DNA from 3 places in the Winslowiella toletana genome. Region 2 is predicted to be linked to each of the others. Evidence: predicted binding sites of a transcription regulator. Region 2 holds the regulator's gene; each other region holds the start of a gene.
The links. Region 2 encodes PhoB, which activates phosphate uptake and scavenging genes when phosphate is short. Its sites were predicted from a motif close to CTGTCATAAAACTGNCNNAT; they were not measured.
Positions count from the first base shown of each region.

Region 1: pstS (phosphate ABC transporter substrate-binding protein PstS) is a predicted target of PhoB. The motif match lies at 2,521-2,540, and genes of this name have one in related genera.
Region 3: RIN69_RS03830 (PhoX family protein) is a predicted target of PhoB. The motif match lies at 4,354-4,373, and genes of this name have one in related genera.

Region 1 is NZ_CP134152.1:4,903,989-4,909,860, reverse strand. It holds gene pstA (phosphate ABC transporter permease PstA) at 1-324, opposite strand, end outside; gene pstC (phosphate ABC transporter permease PstC) at 321-1,283, opposite strand; gene pstS (phosphate ABC transporter substrate-binding protein PstS) at 1,375-2,415, opposite strand; gene RIN69_RS22285 (lytic polysaccharide monooxygenase) at 2,865-4,517, shown strand; gene RIN69_RS22280 (lytic polysaccharide monooxygenase) at 4,878-5,872, shown strand, end outside.
Region 2 is NZ_CP134152.1:1,174,107-1,179,978, forward strand. It holds gene RIN69_RS05415 (SbcC/MukB-like Walker B domain-containing protein) at 1-119, opposite strand, end outside; gene sbcD (exonuclease subunit SbcD) at 116-1,333, opposite strand; gene phoB (phosphate response regulator transcription factor PhoB) at 1,549-2,238, shown strand; gene phoR (phosphate regulon sensor histidine kinase PhoR) at 2,253-3,566, shown strand; gene RIN69_RS05435 (PstS family phosphate ABC transporter substrate-binding protein) at 3,586-4,506, shown strand; gene RIN69_RS05440 (cobalamin-independent methionine synthase II family protein) at 4,737-5,840, shown strand.
Region 3 is NZ_CP134152.1:832,992-838,863, reverse strand. It holds gene RIN69_RS03845 (transporter substrate-binding domain-containing protein) at 1-355, opposite strand, end outside; gene RIN69_RS03840 (response regulator) at 358-984, opposite strand; gene RIN69_RS03835 (MASE1 domain-containing protein) at 981-2,228, opposite strand; gene RIN69_RS03830 (PhoX family protein) at 2,414-4,300, opposite strand; gene RIN69_RS03825 (hypothetical protein) at 4,466-4,762, opposite strand; gene RIN69_RS03820 (LysR family transcriptional regulator) at 5,086-5,872, shown strand, end outside.

The DNA of each region.
Region 1 (5,872 bases), 1.2 Mb from region 2:
CAGATAGATACCCGCCATGATTCCTAACGGCGTACCAAACACCGTCGCCCACAGGATTAATAAGCCACTGCCGGCGAGGGCGTTAGCCAGACCGCCGCCCGGGGTGTTCGGTGGTGGCGTCATTTCAGTAAACAGCGCCAGCGACATGCCATCAATACCGCGGGTCACGGTGGAAAACAGAATCCACACCAGCCAGAACAGGCCGAAAGCCATGGTCAGCAAGGATAGCGTCAGCGCAATGCGGTTTTTCATCCGCCGCCACGCCTGCATCTTGCGACGGGAAGCGTCCAGTTCGGCGCGCGACTGCATTTCAAGAGTGGTCATGAGCGCGCTCCTTCACTTTTCGCCAAACGCATAACCATCAGTTTGGAACAGGCCAGTACGATAAAGGTAATCACAAACAGAATCAGTCCCAGCTCCATCAGTGCTGCGGTATGCAGGCCGGACTCAGCTTCAGCAAATTCGTTGGCCAGCGCCGAGGTAATACTGTTACCCGGTGCAAACAGCGATACACTGTCGAGCTGGTAGGTGTTACCGATAATAAAGGTGACCGCCATGGTTTCACCCAGCGCACGTCCAAGCCCGAGCATCACGCCGCCAATCACGCCGTTTTTGGTGAAGGGCAACACAATGCGCCAGATAACTTCCCAGGTGGTGCAGCCAATACCGTAAGCAGACTCTTTCATCATCACCGGCGTCTGCTCAAACACATCACGCATTACCGAGGCAATATACGGAATAATCATGATGGCGAGGATCACACCAGCGGCAAGAATACCGATACCAAAGGCCGGCCCTTCAAACAGTGCGCCGACGATCGGTACACCCGAGAGCACATTGCCTACTGGCGTCTGGAAATATTCAGCAAACAGCGGAGCAAAGATAAACAGGCCCCACATGCCGTAAACGATGCTGGGGATCGCCGCCAGCAACTCAATCGCCACGCCGAGCGGGCGACGCAGCCAGCCAGGAGCCAGCTCGGTGAGGAACAGTGCGATGCCAAAGCTGACAGGTACGGCAATCAACAAGGCAATAAACGAAGTGACCAGCGTGCCATAAATCGGCACCAGCGCACCAAATTTCTCGTTTGGCGCATCCCACTCTTTTGTCCACAGGAAGGCGAAACCGAATTTTTCAATGCTTGGCCATGAGGCGATAATCAATGAGACAATAATGCCGCCCAGCATCAATAACACTATCAGCGCAGCCAGTTTTACCAGCGCACTGAAGAGGATATCGCCCTGTTTGCCGGGGGCTTTGAATGTCGGCTTGGTAGCAGCCATAGAATTCTCGACGTTTTAAAATTTCAGGGGCGACAGCACTGCCGCCCGAAGTAAAGAGCGGAATAAATTTATCCGCCCCGGTTACATCTTGTTAGTACAGCGCTTTACCAGAACTGTCTTTAATGTTGGTCTTCCAGGCGGCACGAATCTGATCGGTAACTTCGGTTGGCAGTGGCGCATAATCCAGCGCGCTGGCTTCTTTTCCGCCATCTTTGTATGCCCAGTCAAAGAACTTCAGCACTTCAACTGCCTGTGCAGGCTTAGCCTGAGATTTGTGCAGCAGAATGAAGGTCGTTGAAGAGATTGGCCATGCATCATCACCTTTCTGGTTAGTCAGATCCTGAGCGAAAGTTTTGCTCCAGTCTGCGCCTTTTGCCGCATTGCTGAAACTTTCTTCGGTCGGGCTGACTGGCTTACCGTCGGCGCTAATCAGTTTGGTGTAGGCCAGGTTGTTCTGCTTGGCATAAGCGTACTCAACATAACCAATCGAGCCAGGCAGACGCTGAACAAAGGCGGCAATGCCGTCGTTACCTTTACCACCCAGACCGGTAGGCCAGTTTACGGTTGAACCCGCACCAACTTTCGATTTCCACTCTTCGTTAACTTTAGCCAGATAGCTGGTGAATACAAATGAGGTACCGGAACCATCAGCGCGGCGAACAACCGCAATATTGGTGTCAGGCAGTTTGACATCCGGGTTCAGCTTAACGATGGCGGCATCGTTCCACTTTTTAATTTTACCGAGATAGATATCACCAAGAGTTGCGCCGTCCAGCACCAGCTCGCCAGCTTTCAGACCCGGAATATTAACAGCCATAACCACGCCGCCGATCACCGTCGGAAACTGGAACAGGCCATCAGCATTTAATTTTTCGTCAGACAGCGGGGCATCAGAGGCACCAAAATCAACGGTTTTAGCAATAATCTGTTTTACACCACCCGATGAGCCGATACCTTGATAGTTGATTTTATTACCGGTTTCTTTCTGATAGGTATCTGCCCACTTGGCATACACCGGTGCCGGGAAGGTCGCACCCGCGCCAGTCAGGCTTGCTGCTGCCATGGCGGAAGCTGCACTCAGAGAAACGGTTGCTGCGACAATTCGAGCTAAGGTGCTATGCATCAGTGTCATATTCCCTCCGGGGGAGTAAAAGTCAGGCTTAACGCCGTTTTAATAAGATTATGTATAGCTGCAGGAGGGAAAATAGGACAGTTTGGTGACACTAAAATGTACGAATTATGACAGTTTTATGACAGAGAGCGCAGAAGCGAAAACAATACCTTAATCAGGCTTTGATACGATTAATTCCCGAACAGACGAGTTTAGATAATGAATATGACATTTATGTTAACCACTTTATGCTGAATAATTATTTTTAATTATCAGGAAGTAACATATACCTACCGACAGATATCACATCGCTATAATAAAAGCCATCACCACAAATCTTAAATAGCGCTTAAACCTGATTTTAAAAAAGAGAACTCTGTAACTGCCCAAGAAATTTCCCATTTATTCTGACATTGATGACATTAAGAATATCCACTCTTCTGTATAATGTTATGGATGACTTAAAAATTATGATGAGTAGAAAGAAAATATTAGCCATTTTGATTAGCGGTTCCGGGCTTTCTGTATCCTCACTGGCCTTTGGTCATGGCGCGTTGGTCGATCCACCCGCTCGCCATGTTTCATGTATTCAGCAAGGTGCACAAAACACCGGAATTTGCGCAGAGGCCAGTAAGAATAGTAATGATGGCGGACACTCTTTTTATACATGGCAAGAGTTAACCGGATTTGTTGGCGGCAACCACAGCGCTGCTGAAGCAAAAAAAGCCATTCCAGGTAACAGGATTTGTAGCGGTACAACCCGGGGCTCTGGCTTTAATATGGCCAGCGACAAATGGAAAACGGCGTTGCTTAAGCCGGATGCCACCGGAAAAGTGAAAGTGCGCTATGGCTATACCCAACCCCATGTTAAATCCTTTACCGAGTTTTATATTACCAGGAAAGGCGTAGACCCTACGAAAAAGGTTATTGGCTGGGATGATGTAGAACTGCTGGGTACCTTTACCGCCTCTGAAAACACCTCACCGACCTCAGGCAAAACACCAGCCTATACCCGATACGAAGATTTTAACCTTGAAATTCCTGCCGACCGTACCGGCCGCGCGGTAATTTTCTCCCGCTGGCAGCGTAATGATGCAGGAAATGAAGGCTTTTATGGCTGCAGCGACGTGATGATCACCGAACGTGGTGGCGATATTATCCCTCCGGCACCGGTTCCCGATCCGATTGAAGATCCGGCCCCCGCAGACTGGTTTAAATACGCTAATTTTGCCGATAAGCATACCCCGATCGTCGGCAGTTCCGTTGAGTTCCGTGTTATGGGCGGCACCCGCGGCAGCGAGCTGGTTCAGATCCGCAAAGCCATTACCGCCGACAATGTTGGCGATAAATGGATTAGCGAACTGGCGGCTGAAATCAACCGCGATTATTCTAATTTGGTGCTAATTGGCCAACAGAGCCAGTCAGGTAATATCACCTTTAATCTGCAACAGCCGCGCGGTAACGGCATCTATCTGAATAACACCGGTAACTCCGCAGTGCTGTCGGTGACAGCGCCGGCTAACACTCCTACGGCAGTCGTACCCGCCAACTTTACAGTGGTCAGCAACCCTGATTACTCTTTAGGCTTCACGATGGATGGCTCCAACAGCCTGAACGCAGAGTCTTACAGCTGGAAAGTGGTGAACGGCCAGGATGTTTTCCGGTTGCAGGAGCAGGAAGGTGGTGCATGGCTATCACAAAGCTCTAAACCGGTGGTCCGCGCACTGATTCCAGCCAAAAGCAGTGGCACGGCGATTTATGAACTGACGGTAAAATCAAAGAGCGGTGCAACTCATTCCAATCGCGTTAACATCACCGTTAAGAATCAGGACGATGGCGGCTCTGATGATTATCCTCAGTGGCAACAGGGCAAAACCTATGTCGCTGGCGATAAAGTTACCCGGAATGGGGTTAAGTATATTGCGGGTTACTGGACTCAGTCTCAGCCGGGTAACGGCGATGCCTGGAAACTGGCTGATCCTGGCCAGACTGTTGAATGGAGTGCATCAATGACCTATGTCAGCGGCAATAGCGTGACCTGGAAAGGTAAAAGCTATACCGCTAAACAGTGGACCGTTGGCAACCAGCCGGATCAATCGCCACAGATCTGGACCGTTAAATAAGTCTTATTCTTATATATGACAGAATAAACAATGCCGATCAGCGATCGGCATTTTTTTGTAAATGGAGCCAACAATACAGACAAATCAGAAAGCAGGTTAAACACTGCGTAAAAATAAGTAAGCGATTTTTTGAAAAACTCTATAATCAGACCTCTTTTTTGATTATTATTGAAAATAACCCACACAATGACAGCACGCAGATTTTATAATATAAATCATCAACTCAGAACTTAAACCACGTCTATATCATCATCGAAAACAGTCAAGTCTGTAACTCTCCGGGACTTTTCTCGTTTATTTCAATATCGACTCAATAAATAATGCCGCCATCTTTTATACCTTTTGGGTTATTCTAATATTATGTTTAGCAGAAAATTATTAGCCATCCTGGTTGGCGGTGCGGGGCTTTCAGTCACTTCTCTGGCTTTTGGCCATGGTTCATTAATCGATCCTCCTTCTCGTCAGGCAGCCTGCATACTGGAAGGCACACAGAATAGCGGCATTTGCTCTGAAGCCGATGCGAAAAGTGGGGGAGGTACTTTTGGTGACTGGCAATCCTTCAGTGACAATCTTGAAGGTAATCGCGATGCAGAAGATGCGATGGCAAATATTCCCGGCAATTTAATTTGTAGTGGCAAACATAAAGGCACCGGCTTTAATATGGCCAGTGACAAATGGAAAGTGTCATTAGTTAAGCCCGATGCCATGGGCAAAGTAAAAATGCGTTATGGTTTTACCGCACCACACGATTATTCATTTACTGAATTCTGGATTACTAAAGAAGGCTTCGACCCGACAAAAAAAGCGATTAGCTGGGGCGATCTGCAACTAATTGGTAAAATTGATAATTCCCATAATCCGTCGCCAATTGCGGCCGGTAAACTGGTTAACCTCAGAGCCTATGAGGACTTCAATGTCGTCATCCCTGAAGGTCGTACCGGTCGGGCGGTAATTTTTAGCCGCTGGCAACGTATCGGACAGCAAGGGACTTTTGAAACCGAAGGTTTCTATAACTGTAGCGACGTCAATATCACCGCGCGCGGCAGCGATATTATCCCTCCCGTACCGGTACCCGATCCGGACCCCATTGAAGATCCGGCACCCACAGACTGGTATAAATACGCCAATTTTGCCGATCATCAGACTCCAGTGATCGGCAGCACGGTGATATTCCGTGTGATTGGCGGCGCGCGTGGTATCGAGCTGGTTCAAATCCGTAAAACAATTACCGCTGACAATTTGGGTGATAAATGGATTAGCGAGCTGGCGACGGATATTAACCGCAATCACTCTAATCTGGTGCTGGTTGGTCAGCAGAGTCAGTCGGGTAATATTGTATTTAACGAGCAGCAACT
Region 2 (5,872 bases):
CCGGTTGGCCCGGTAATCGCAAACAAGCCGTTACTGGCGAAGGGTTCAGCGGTGAAATCGATTTTCCATTCGCCCTTCAGCGAGTTGATGTTCTTAAAACGCAGCGTCAAAATTTTCACGGCTGCTCCTCATGGCGAATGGCATCTAAAGTGGTAACAAACAGCTGCTGCGCGCGCTGCTGACGCGGAGTATCATTATCTTCTTGCTGCTCCAGCCGCCGGGCAAACACCTCTTCAACGCTCAGTTCACTTAGGGTTTCGTTATTTTGACGTGCAATCACCTTGTCACGCTGTTCGCGGCTGCGGCGCAGTAACACCACTTCTACCGGCAGCGCGGCGGTCAGCTCCTGGATGCGGCGCTGAATATCATTGAGATAATCGGCGGTGACGATTTCGATATCCAGCCAGACATTGCTGTCAGTATCGGTGAATTGTGCCAGCTGCTGCTCAATTTCTGCCAGCGAGCCTTTAATCATGCACATCGGCTGAAATAACGGAACCTGCAGCGCTTCAACGCGGCGAAGCTGGTCGCCGGCAAACTCCACCAGAAATACGCTCTTCTCTTTACCCAGTTCATCAAAACTGAGTGGGACAGGCGAACCGCTGTAGCGAATATGTTCGCTGTTGGCGACGCGCTGCGCCCGATGAATATGGCCCAGTGCGATATAATCGGCGGGCGGAAAAGCCTGCGCCGGGAAGGCATCGAGCGTGCCGATATAGATATCACGCACCGAGTCACTGGTGGTGACGCCGACGGTCGTCAGATGGCCCGTAGCGATAATCGGTAATGCCAGCCCCAGCGCGGTGCGCTGTGTCAGTGCATGCTGATAGCAGCTCTGATAATGCTCGCTGATGGCTTCCAGCAGACTTTGCTGTTTTTCGCGTCCCGATTGCCCGGCCTGGCTGCGCAGAATATCGCGCGGGCGTAAAAATGGAATCGCACACAGTAGCGCAGCTGGGTTGCCCTGACGGTCATTCAGCTGTAACACTTGCTGCCCGATGTCATCGCTGGCGGCAGCAATCACCCGGGTATTCAGGCAGGCCAGCAGCTCGCGAGATTCATTGAGCGTTGCCACTGAATCATGGTTTCCGCCGAGCACTACCAGCTGGCAGCCGGTTTGCTGCAGTTGCACGACAAAACGGTTATACAGTTCACGCGCATAGCTCGGAGGCGAGCCGGTATCGAAGATATCACCGGCCACAATCACCGCATCGACCTGATGTTGTTCTACCACCTGTACCAGCCAGTTAAGAAACGCCTGATGCTCCGGCGCCCGGCTTTTGGTGTAGAAAAACTGACCGAGATGCCAGTCCGAGGTGTGGATAATGCGCATAAAACTTCCCGATTTATTTAGGGTACATAACGGTAACGTAAGTTGCCGATTATAAACAGAGAGCTTAACGGCGGGTGAGTAAATGCATAATCAGCCTAAAAAAAAGTATCACAAAGGCGATTTTGGTCCGTGCATTTTTCATAAATCTGTCATAAAACTGACGCATAATGGCGCCGCGAATCCCAGTGACTAAAGTCACATCAGCAGGAGCAATAATGGCTAAGCGCATTTTGGTAGTCGAAGATGAAGCCCCAATCCGTGAGATGTTGTGTTTCGTTCTTGAGCAAAATGACTATCAACCGATAGAAGCGGAAGATTATGACAGTGCGATCAATTTACTTATCGAACCCTGGCCCGATCTGATTCTGCTCGACTGGATGTTACCTGGCGGCAGCGGCATTCAATTTATTAAGCATCTGAAACGCGAAGCCATGACCCGGGATATTCCGGTGATGATGCTGACTGCGCGTGGTGAAGAGGAAGACCGGGTGCGCGGGCTGGAAGTCGGTGCCGATGACTACATCACCAAGCCGTTTTCACCGAAAGAGCTGGTGGCACGCATCAAAGCGGTGATGCGCCGTATATCACCGATGGCGGTTGAAGAGGTGATCGAAATGCAGGGACTCAGCCTCGATCCTTCGTCGCACCGGGTGATGTCAGAAAATACCCCGCTGGAAATGGGCCCGACCGAATATAAATTACTGCACTTTTTTATGACCCATCCGGAACGGGTATACAGCCGTGAACAGCTGCTGAATCACGTCTGGGGCACCAATGTTTATGTGGAAGATCGTACTGTTGATGTGCACATCCGCCGTTTGCGCAAGGCGCTGGAAGTTTCCGGCCACGATCGCATGGTGCAAACGGTGCGTGGAACGGGGTATCGTTTCTCCGCTCGTTTTTGATCGGAGTCTGAACCGTGCTGGAACGCCTCTCCTGGAAGAGATTATTACTGGAACTGCTGCTGGCCTGCGTGCCAGCACTGATACTCGGCCTGGTGGTGGGTTTTCTGCCGTGGTGGCTGCTGCTGTCGGTGCTTGGCGTGCTGGGCTGGCATTTCTATAATCTGCAGCGCCTGTCGCACTGGCTATGGATCGACCGTACGATGACGCCGCCCGCCGGGCAAGCCAGCTGGGAGCCACTGTTCTATGGTTTGTATCAGATGCAACTGCGTAACCGGCGGCGACGTCGCGAGCTGGGCAACCTGATTAAACGTTTTCGCAGCGGCGCAGAATCGTTGCCGGATGCGGTGGTGTTGACGACCGAAGAGGGCAATATTTTCTGGTGTAACGGCCTGGCACAACAGCATCTTGGGCTGCGCTGGCCGGAGGATAACGGACAAAATATTCTTAACCTGCTGCGCTATCCTGAGTTTTCCCACTATCTGCGCCAGCGCGATTTTTCCCGACCGCTAACTCTGGTACTGAATAATCATCGTCATTTAGAGTTTCGTATCATGCCTTACAGCGAAGGGCAGTGGCTGCTGGTGGCGCGTGATGTTACTCAGATGCATCAGCTGGAAGGGGCGCGGCGCAACTTTTTCGCCAATGTCAGTCACGAACTGCGCACGCCGTTAACCGTGTTGCAGGGTTATCTGGAAATGATGAACGATGCGGTGCTGGAAGGACCTGCACGCAGCAAGGCTCTGCATACCATGCAGGAGCAGACGCGGCGTATGGATAGCCTGGTTAAACAGCTGCTTACCCTGTCGCGGATTGAAGCGGCGCCGGCGATTGATTTGCAGGAGAAAGTGGACGTGCCGATGATGTTGCGCCTGCTGCAACGTGAGGCGGAAACGCTGAGCAATGGACGGCATGAAATTCATTTCCATACCGATCCACACCTGCGGGTGTTCGGTAATGATGAACAACTGCGCAGTGCGCTTTCTAACCTGGTCTATAACTCGGTTAACCATACGCCAGCAGGCACCCGGATTGATATCAGCTGGTTGCGTAATAAAACCGGCGCGCATTTTGCGGTGAAAGATAACGGACCGGGGATTGCGAAGGAACATATTCCACGGCTTACCGAACGCTTTTACCGCGTGGATAAAGCGCGTTCGCGCGCCACCGGCGGCAGCGGTCTTGGGCTGGCGATCGTAAAACATGCGCTGAGCCATCATAATTCGCGGCTGGATATTACCAGTGCTGCTGATGTTGAGACCTGTTTTGCCTTTACGCTGGCGCCGAGGTTGATTGTTCCGGCTGAATTACCGGAGAATGCAAAGCGTTAACCATTCACGGACGCAAAGCATGAAACGAGTGATTCTGGCAGCGGCGCTGGTGCTGTCAGCGGCAGTTCAGGCGAAAGAGGGGATGCTGGCGGGAAATCTTACCAGCGTCGGTTCGGATACCCTCGGTAACCTGATGGCGCTATGGGGTGAGAACTTTAACCGTCAGTTCCCTGGTGTGAACGTGCAGGTTCAGGCTGCCGGTTCGTCCACCGCGCCGATAGCTCTGGCTGCTGGCGCAGCGCAGCTTGGTGCCATGAGCCGCCCGATGCAGGCGGGAGAACGCCAGTTATTTGAGGCTAAATATGGTTATCCACCGCTGGCTGTACCGGTGGCGATGGATGCGCTGGTGGTGGTGGTGAATCAGGACAATCCGCTGAACTCAATCGATAGTCAGCAGCTTGATGCGCTATTTTCGGTCACGCGCTTATGTGGTGCTACCGCTGCGCCGCAATATTGGGGAGACTTAGCGCTGACCGCACCTGACTGGCAGCGGCGCACCCTGCAACGCTTTGGGCGCAATTCCGCTTCCGGCACCTGGGGGTTCTTCAAACAGCAGGCGCTGTGTAACGGTGATTTTCGCCAGGATGTCAGTGAGTATCCCGGTTCGGCGGCGGTGGTGCAGGCGGTGGCCAGCAGTCTGAATGGCATTGGCTATGCCAGTATTGGTTTTCATATCAGCGGCGTTAAAACGCTGGCGATTGGCCGTGATGGCCAGCCAGGCGTGATGCCAATCACCGAAAATATTCGTAACGGCAGTTATCCTTATCTTCGCCCACTCTATATCTATGTGAATAAAGCCCCAGGTAAACCGCTGGAGCCGTTAACCCGTGCCTTTTTGCAGCAGGCGATTTCGCCACAAGGGCAGGCGCTGGTGGAGCGTTCGGGCTATTTGCCGCTGTCTGAAGCGCAGCTGCGTCAGGCACGGGCGCTGATTAACTAAATTTTAAAATTATTAGCCGGTACGTGTTAACCCCAGGGGCGGCATCAGGCCGCTCACCTGCCAACATGAATTTAATTCATCACTAATGAAATTTCCTCTGTTGCACCTGAACAAGGCTCATGGCAATGTGGGTTCAGACATATAGATGTCCAGAAGTCTAAAAAATAACGAAGGGCAACTATTTTACCGGTAAATTATGCGCTGCGCGCATCAGTCAGGAGTTAAAAACCATGCAAAGAACCACCGCGCCATTTCGTGCCGATACCGTTGGCAGCTTTCTGCGTCCGCAGGCAATTAAACAGGCGCGTGAGCAGTTTACTGCGGGTGAAATCGATGCCAGCGCACTGCGTCGTATCGAAGATGAGGCGATCCGTCATGTGGTGACTCATCAACGTGCCTGCGGTTTACAGGTGGTGACTGACGGTGAGTTCCGTCGCGCATGGTGGCATTTTGACTTTTTCGACGGCCTGCAGGGTGTTGAGCGCTACGATGTCGATCAGGGCATCCAGTTTAACGGCGTGCAGACCAAAGCTCACAGCGTGCGCGTGGTCAGCAAGCTGGGCTTTGGCGACCACCCGATGCTGGAAGATTTTCGCTATCTGCAAAGCGTCAGTGGTGATGCCGTGGCCAAAATGACGATACCCAGCCCAAGCGTGCTGCACTTCCGCGGCGGACGTAAAGCGATCGACGCAACGGTTTATCCTGAGCTGGATGCGTACTTTGACGACCTGGCACAGACTTATCGTGATGCGATCAAAGCGTTCTATGATGCCGGCTGCCGCTATTTGCAGCTGGATGACACCGTCTGGGCCTATCTCTGCTCCGACGATCAGAAACAACAGATCCGCGAGCGCGGTGACGATCCTGAAGAGCTGGCGCGTATCTATGCCCGCGTGCTGAATAAAGCCATTGAGGGTAAGCCAGACGATCTGACCATTGGCCTGCATGTTTGCCGTGGTAACTTCCGCTCTACCTGGATCTCTGAAGGCGGCTACGAGCCAGTGGCTGAAATTCTGTTTGGCACGGTGAACATTGACGCTTTCTTCCTGGAGTACGATAACCAGCGCTCCGGTGGTTTTGAGCCGCTGCGCTTTATCCGGCCAGGCAACCAGCAGGTGGTGCTCGGTCTGATCACGACTAAAAATGGCGAGCTGGAAAATCCGGAAACGGTAAAACAGCGCCTGGCTGAAGCGGCGCAGTATGTCGACATCAATCAAATCTGCCTCAGCCCGCAGTGCGGATTTGCCTCAACGGAGGAAGGCAACAGTCTGACGGAAGAGCAGCAGTGGGCCAAGCTGCGTTTGCTGGTCGATATCGCTAAAAACGTCTGGTAACTGGCGTAAAGTTGTGCGGACAGGCGCGGCTT
Region 3 (5,872 bases), 340 kb from region 2:
CCCAGCTATTGTACAGCATGGCCTGCACCGGCCTTTTCAGCACCATTTGCAACAGTTGCAGATAATCGGGATAAATGCCTTCCAGTTTGCCGTCCCAGCGCGGCATCTGTAGCGGCGCGGCTGAACAGCAATACATTCCTACTTTCAGCACCGGATACTGCGCCAGCGCGTGGGAACGCGTTTCAGCCAGCGGCAAAAAATCCTGAGTCATATTGGAATAGAGCTCGACCGGACGCCCTTCGATCTGCCCGGGCGCACTGTTATGCGCCGTAAACGGCGGCTCGCTCGCCAGCGTCAGCCCGGACAGCGCCAGCAATAGCCCCAGCCACCACAGACAGCAGACCTTACGCCACATCGTTATTGTCCCAGTCCACACTGGCTGAGATAGAGGTACAGGGCGGCATCATTTTCCAGCCCCAGCTTTCTCATGGCACTCAGCTTTTGCGCGCTGATGGTCTGCTTGGTGCGAAACAGGCGTGCGGCTATCTCATTGACGCTAAGCCCCTGGCCTATCAGCCGTATCACTTCCATCTCCTTCACCGACAGCGCTTTTTCCACCTGAATCAGCGGATCGCTGCGAAACGCGTCGCTCAACCACGGCTGCTCGTCACTCTGCGGACTGTTCAGGCCATCCGCCAGCTCATGTGACAGGCTACTCTTGTTCAGGATGGCTTTTATCCGGTATCCCGCCAGCAGCTCAAGAATCCGCTGGTCGCTTAACATGGTGATCACCACAATGGTCAGATCGGGATATAACTCACGGATCCTGCCGATCATCCGCACACCATCGACCTGATCATCGCCAGGCATATTAAGATCGGTAATCAACATATCGGCCTGGCAGACGCTCAGCTGCTCAAACAGGCTGCTGACATCATGCGCCTCAGCGATCACCGGATATTCCTCTGGCAGTGTGGCCAGCACACCGCGCAATCCCAGCAGAAACACCGGATGGTCATCAGCAATAATCACTCGCGTGCTCATATGTCCCCCTCAGGCGGCAATAATACTTGTAGCGGAAAAATCACGCCTTCAAACCAAAATACCTGCCCTTCCTGACAGGCAACCAGCGCCATACTGCTCTGATGAAACTCGCCATATCGATCGGCCAGCCGTATGGGTAACACCTGAGGTGTCGCGGAAGCGCTATTTTTCAGCTGCTCCACCGCCAGCCGATCGTCCGGATGTAACCAGCCAATAAATTGTTGCCAGCTGACCGGCGCGTGGCCAGACTCCGGCCAGCGGCTTTGGTAAAGCCAGCGCAAATCATCACTGCTGCCCAGCTGAAAACGGTGGTAGCAGCCATGCTGTAACACATTATCCATTAATTGTTCGCGCCAGCGATGCCGTGCCAGCAGCGCAGACTTCTGGCTGACCAGGCTGGCACAAAGGAGCGCCGGTAAACTCAATACGGCGCTGTACCAGGCGGCAACCAACACATCCTCCTGCTGGACAAGCAACATCTGATAAAACGGCCCGTAACCAAACAGTGTTGCGCCAACAGAGATAATCGAGCACAGCGATAAAAAGCCGCTCAGCATCAGCAAATCTCCGCGCATCGCTAATAAAACCGGCAAAGCCAGCGAGAATATCAGCGCCAGATCCTGCCAGCGCAGCGCTTCGTTTAATATGTCAGATGTTCGCCAGAACAGTGCCAGCATTGCCACCAGCATCGACAGCATTATCAGGTAGCCACGGGTATCAATTCTTTCTCTTTTCACCCTGGTAATCAGATAAAAAACAAAAAAGGTCAGAGGTAAGGCGCTGATGACATAACCCACGGTATGAATAACTGAGATCGACTGGTCAATGGGATAATCCAGCAAAAGCAGCGCCCAGGTAGTGACAAAGCGCTCAATAATGCCACTAACAATACACAATATTACCAGCACGATAATGTCACGCTCCCGCACGGGTCGAGCCATCACGCCATAAAAGAATTGCCAGATAAGTGCAGTCACCGTTAACGATAACGCATCAAAAAAGCAGAAAATTAACGACACATTGACCGGGCGGCCATAAAGCTGACTGGCGACCAGATGCACTAAGGCAGAACTCAATAACCAGATCGGCCAGTAACGCGGAGGCAGAGTACAGAGTGTGCCGAGCAGCAGACCGGCCGGGAACCAGACCAGTGACGACAAACTCCAGACGTCCCTGGCCTGCAGGCTCATCATAGCCAGAAAAAAATCGCAGCAGATAAATGCCAGCCAGCCGATTAGCATCATTTTTATTTTCATAAGCTTGCGACTCAAACTTTTACCAGACCTGTTTAGAGAATAATCTGTTTTAAACTAATAAGCTCATTTGAAATATTGAAATTGCAGGAGATAACGTGCGGGGAGGTAGCCGTGGGCTTGAAGTGGATGATTTAAATGGGCGGCAATCGCTCCGCCCAGCAGAAAAAACAGAATTATGCTCCCAGCACACCACCGTCTTTACGCGTCACCATAATCACCGATGAGCGTGGACGTGGGCTGTTATTCGGGAAAGTTGAATCACCCTCTTCCCCTGGGTGCTGAACGTTAACAAACATCGTTTTGTAATCCGGGGTGAAAGCAATGCCGGTCAGCTCGCAAGATTTCGGTCCAACCATAAAGCGGCGAATCTCACCGCTCGCCGGATCGCCTACCAGCATCTGGTTATTCCCCTGCCCCGCGTAATCACCTTGATTACTGTATTTTCCATCGGTCAGAATCCAAAGGCGTCCATCGCGGTCAAAACCGAGCCCGTCAGGACTGTTAAAGGTGTTCTCTGCCGTAATGTTGGGCGTACCGCGATTCACCCCCTGTGGATGAGCAATCGGATTTCCGCACAGCACAAACATATCCCAGTCAAACTGACGCGCAGTGGCATCGCCGTTTTCATCCCAGCGAATGATTTGACCATAAACATTTTTTGGCCGCGGGTTTGCCGGATTGACCGGCATCCCTTCATCGCCACGCTTACTGTTGTTGGTGAGAGTGCAGTAGGCACGGCCATCATGCGGGTTAACCGCAATCCATTCCGGGCGGTCCATCCGCGTCGCATTGACCCGGTCTGCCGCGCCGCGCGCATTAATCAGCACATCGGCCTGGCTGTGAAAACCATTTTCTGCCGTCAGCCCCTGTTTACCGTGGGTCAGCTCCAGCCAGCGGCCACTGCCTTTCAACGGCGTACCCTGCGCATCACCATTAAATTCCGCAACGTACAAGGTGCCGTTATCCAGCAGCGTGCTATTCGCTGTCGGATTGGCGCTGTCGACCACGCCGTCAGAGACAAATTTATAGATATATTCGCCGCGCTCGTCGTCACCCATATACACCACCAGGTGGCCGTTCTTCGCTACCGTAACGGCAGCATTTTCATGCTTAAAGCGTCCCAGCGCGGTTCGCTTGATCGGCGTCGAGGTGGGATCGAGCGGATCGATCTCAACGATCCAGCCATGGCGATTAAATTCGTTGGGATTTTTCGCCATATCAAAACGCGCATCGAAGTCTGCCCAATTACGCTCTGCTTCATTCGGATTCAGCGTGTAACGCTTCTGCGCCGGGGTAACCTGATAGTCACTTTTACTGGTGCCGAAGTAAGTATCGAAGTTCTCTTCGCAGGTCAGATAGGTTCCCCACGGGGTTTTACCGTTGGCACAGTTACCAAACGTACCAAGTACGCGGGTGCCGCTGGGATCGGCAACAGTTTGCAGCGCTTTGTCACCGGCTGCCGGGCCGGAGAAAACCATCGGGGTATTCGCGGTAATACGGCGGTTATAGCGTGACGGGCGCACCACCTGCCAGCGGTTGTCTGCACCGCGTTGAATTTCAACAATCGAGATGCCGTGCGCCGCCTGAGATTTACGGACATCTTCTTCACTGATTGCCTTGCTGCCACCGTGAGCAAACAAGTATTGCTCATTAACATACTCATTATTAATGGCCAGCACACCACGATTTTCATCTACCGGAAAAAAGCTCATACCGTCATTATTATCGCCAAACTGCTTTTCCTGATCGCTGGCGCTATTTTTACCATTCGGATCAAATGCCGCAGCGCCGTTTACCAGCGGATCTCCCCAGGAGATCAATACCTCAGCCTGATAGCCATCGGCAGTCACGATCTTATCGGCAGTTGAAGCAGCGATACCTTTAAAGCCTAATAACTGGCTGCCTGCCGGTTCTCCTTTGGCAAGTGCGTCCGCAGGGAGGCTCCAGACACCACCAGCCAGAAAGCCGGTCAGGCCGATAGCACTAGTGCCCGCCAGCAATTTGCGACGTGCAGGGTCTTTCAAACGATCGACATTTAACTCTTTGATTTTATCGCTCATAACCGTTACTTCCTGTTATTTTTTTCCCAGAGATAACGCATGTTAAAGCGCGAAGATGTCAGTAATGTTTCAGCGGCAACGGCGGCAGGGGGTTCTGGCTTTCAGAGAAATGATCTTCGCTACAGCCTATTAAAACAATATAACTATCAAAGAGTATATTAACGATTATTCGTTATTCTCAATTCGCGATATTGCCTGCCCGCTATAGGCCATTGCCGCCGTCAGGCACTGTATGGCGTTATTATAAGCCGCGCTTTCAGAAGTCAGAGCCAGCGAGTTTTTATCTTCAGCATGAGTAATATCATGAATGGTAAATATATGACTTCCTTCAACACTGAGACCTGAATTGGTCGAAATACTGCACACCACGCGAAAAATTATCGCGCCATTACTATTATCGCGCATAATTTCATTCCACTGATAGTGGACTGTCTTAATTATCGATTCAGAAATATTTTTCATGCTTACCACTTCCATTGGCATACTGAATTTAGTACATTTTAGCTGAAGAGGACATCTTTGAGACAATGAACGCTGGTTAAACACATTTTAACCACGTAGAGAAACGGATAATCCATGTGTATGCGCTGAAAATTTGGTAAATTAATAAAAATAATAGCATTTATATTTAAGTTTCAGCCAGCGCGGTTTCAGCATTAAATACCCCTGAAAGCGTGTAAAATTACGTCCTTAATCATAATAATGATAAAAAGCCTTTTCCTCCAGTATGTACCAAAGGATTACATTCAAAAATTTTATGTATCAACATAAGGATTTGATTTGATATGCCACGCACAGATTTGAATTTGTTAATTGTTCTGGATGCTTTACTGGAGGAGTGCAGCGTCAGTAAAGCAGCAAATAAATTAAATGTCACTCCTCCTGCGATAAGTAAGTCACTGAATAAATTAAGAGAGGCTTTTCAGGACCAAATTCTGGTTCGCTCTGGCTCCTTGTTAATGCTTACGCCCTTAGCCATTGAATTAAAACCACAAATTCATAATCTGATAAAAAATATTGATGCCGTACTCAATCATAACCTCTCGTTTGATGCTGGAAGCTCATCCTTGATGTTCAATATCGTCTCGAACGATTTACTTATCTCACTATTAAATTCTGGATTTCTCGAAGAGATGCAGGATAAAGAACCGAATGTAGTGCTGGATTTCTCCTACGACCACGGTGCCGCTGATTTCTTACGGAAAGATAATATTGATCTCTACATCGGGGAGTCACGTAAGCTCAGCCCGGAGATCAAAATTCGCACCATACACCGGGATAAATGTATCATTGTTGCCAATAAAAATCATGAAATCCTCGGGCTGAATAAAACCCTTGAAAACATAGCCAGTTTTGGATTTATCAGCACGCGCAGTAAACTTAATGATGACGTAGACAACTTATTCACGCTACAAGGCTTTCAGCGTAAAATTGTTGGTATCAATCCCAGCTACTTTTCGACGATCGAAACGGTAATGCGTACCAGTTCACTGGCGGTAGTGCCATTATTCTTTCTCAGTGCGCTGGAGAGTTTTAACATCGATGTGATTGCTTTCGAACCACAAATAACAC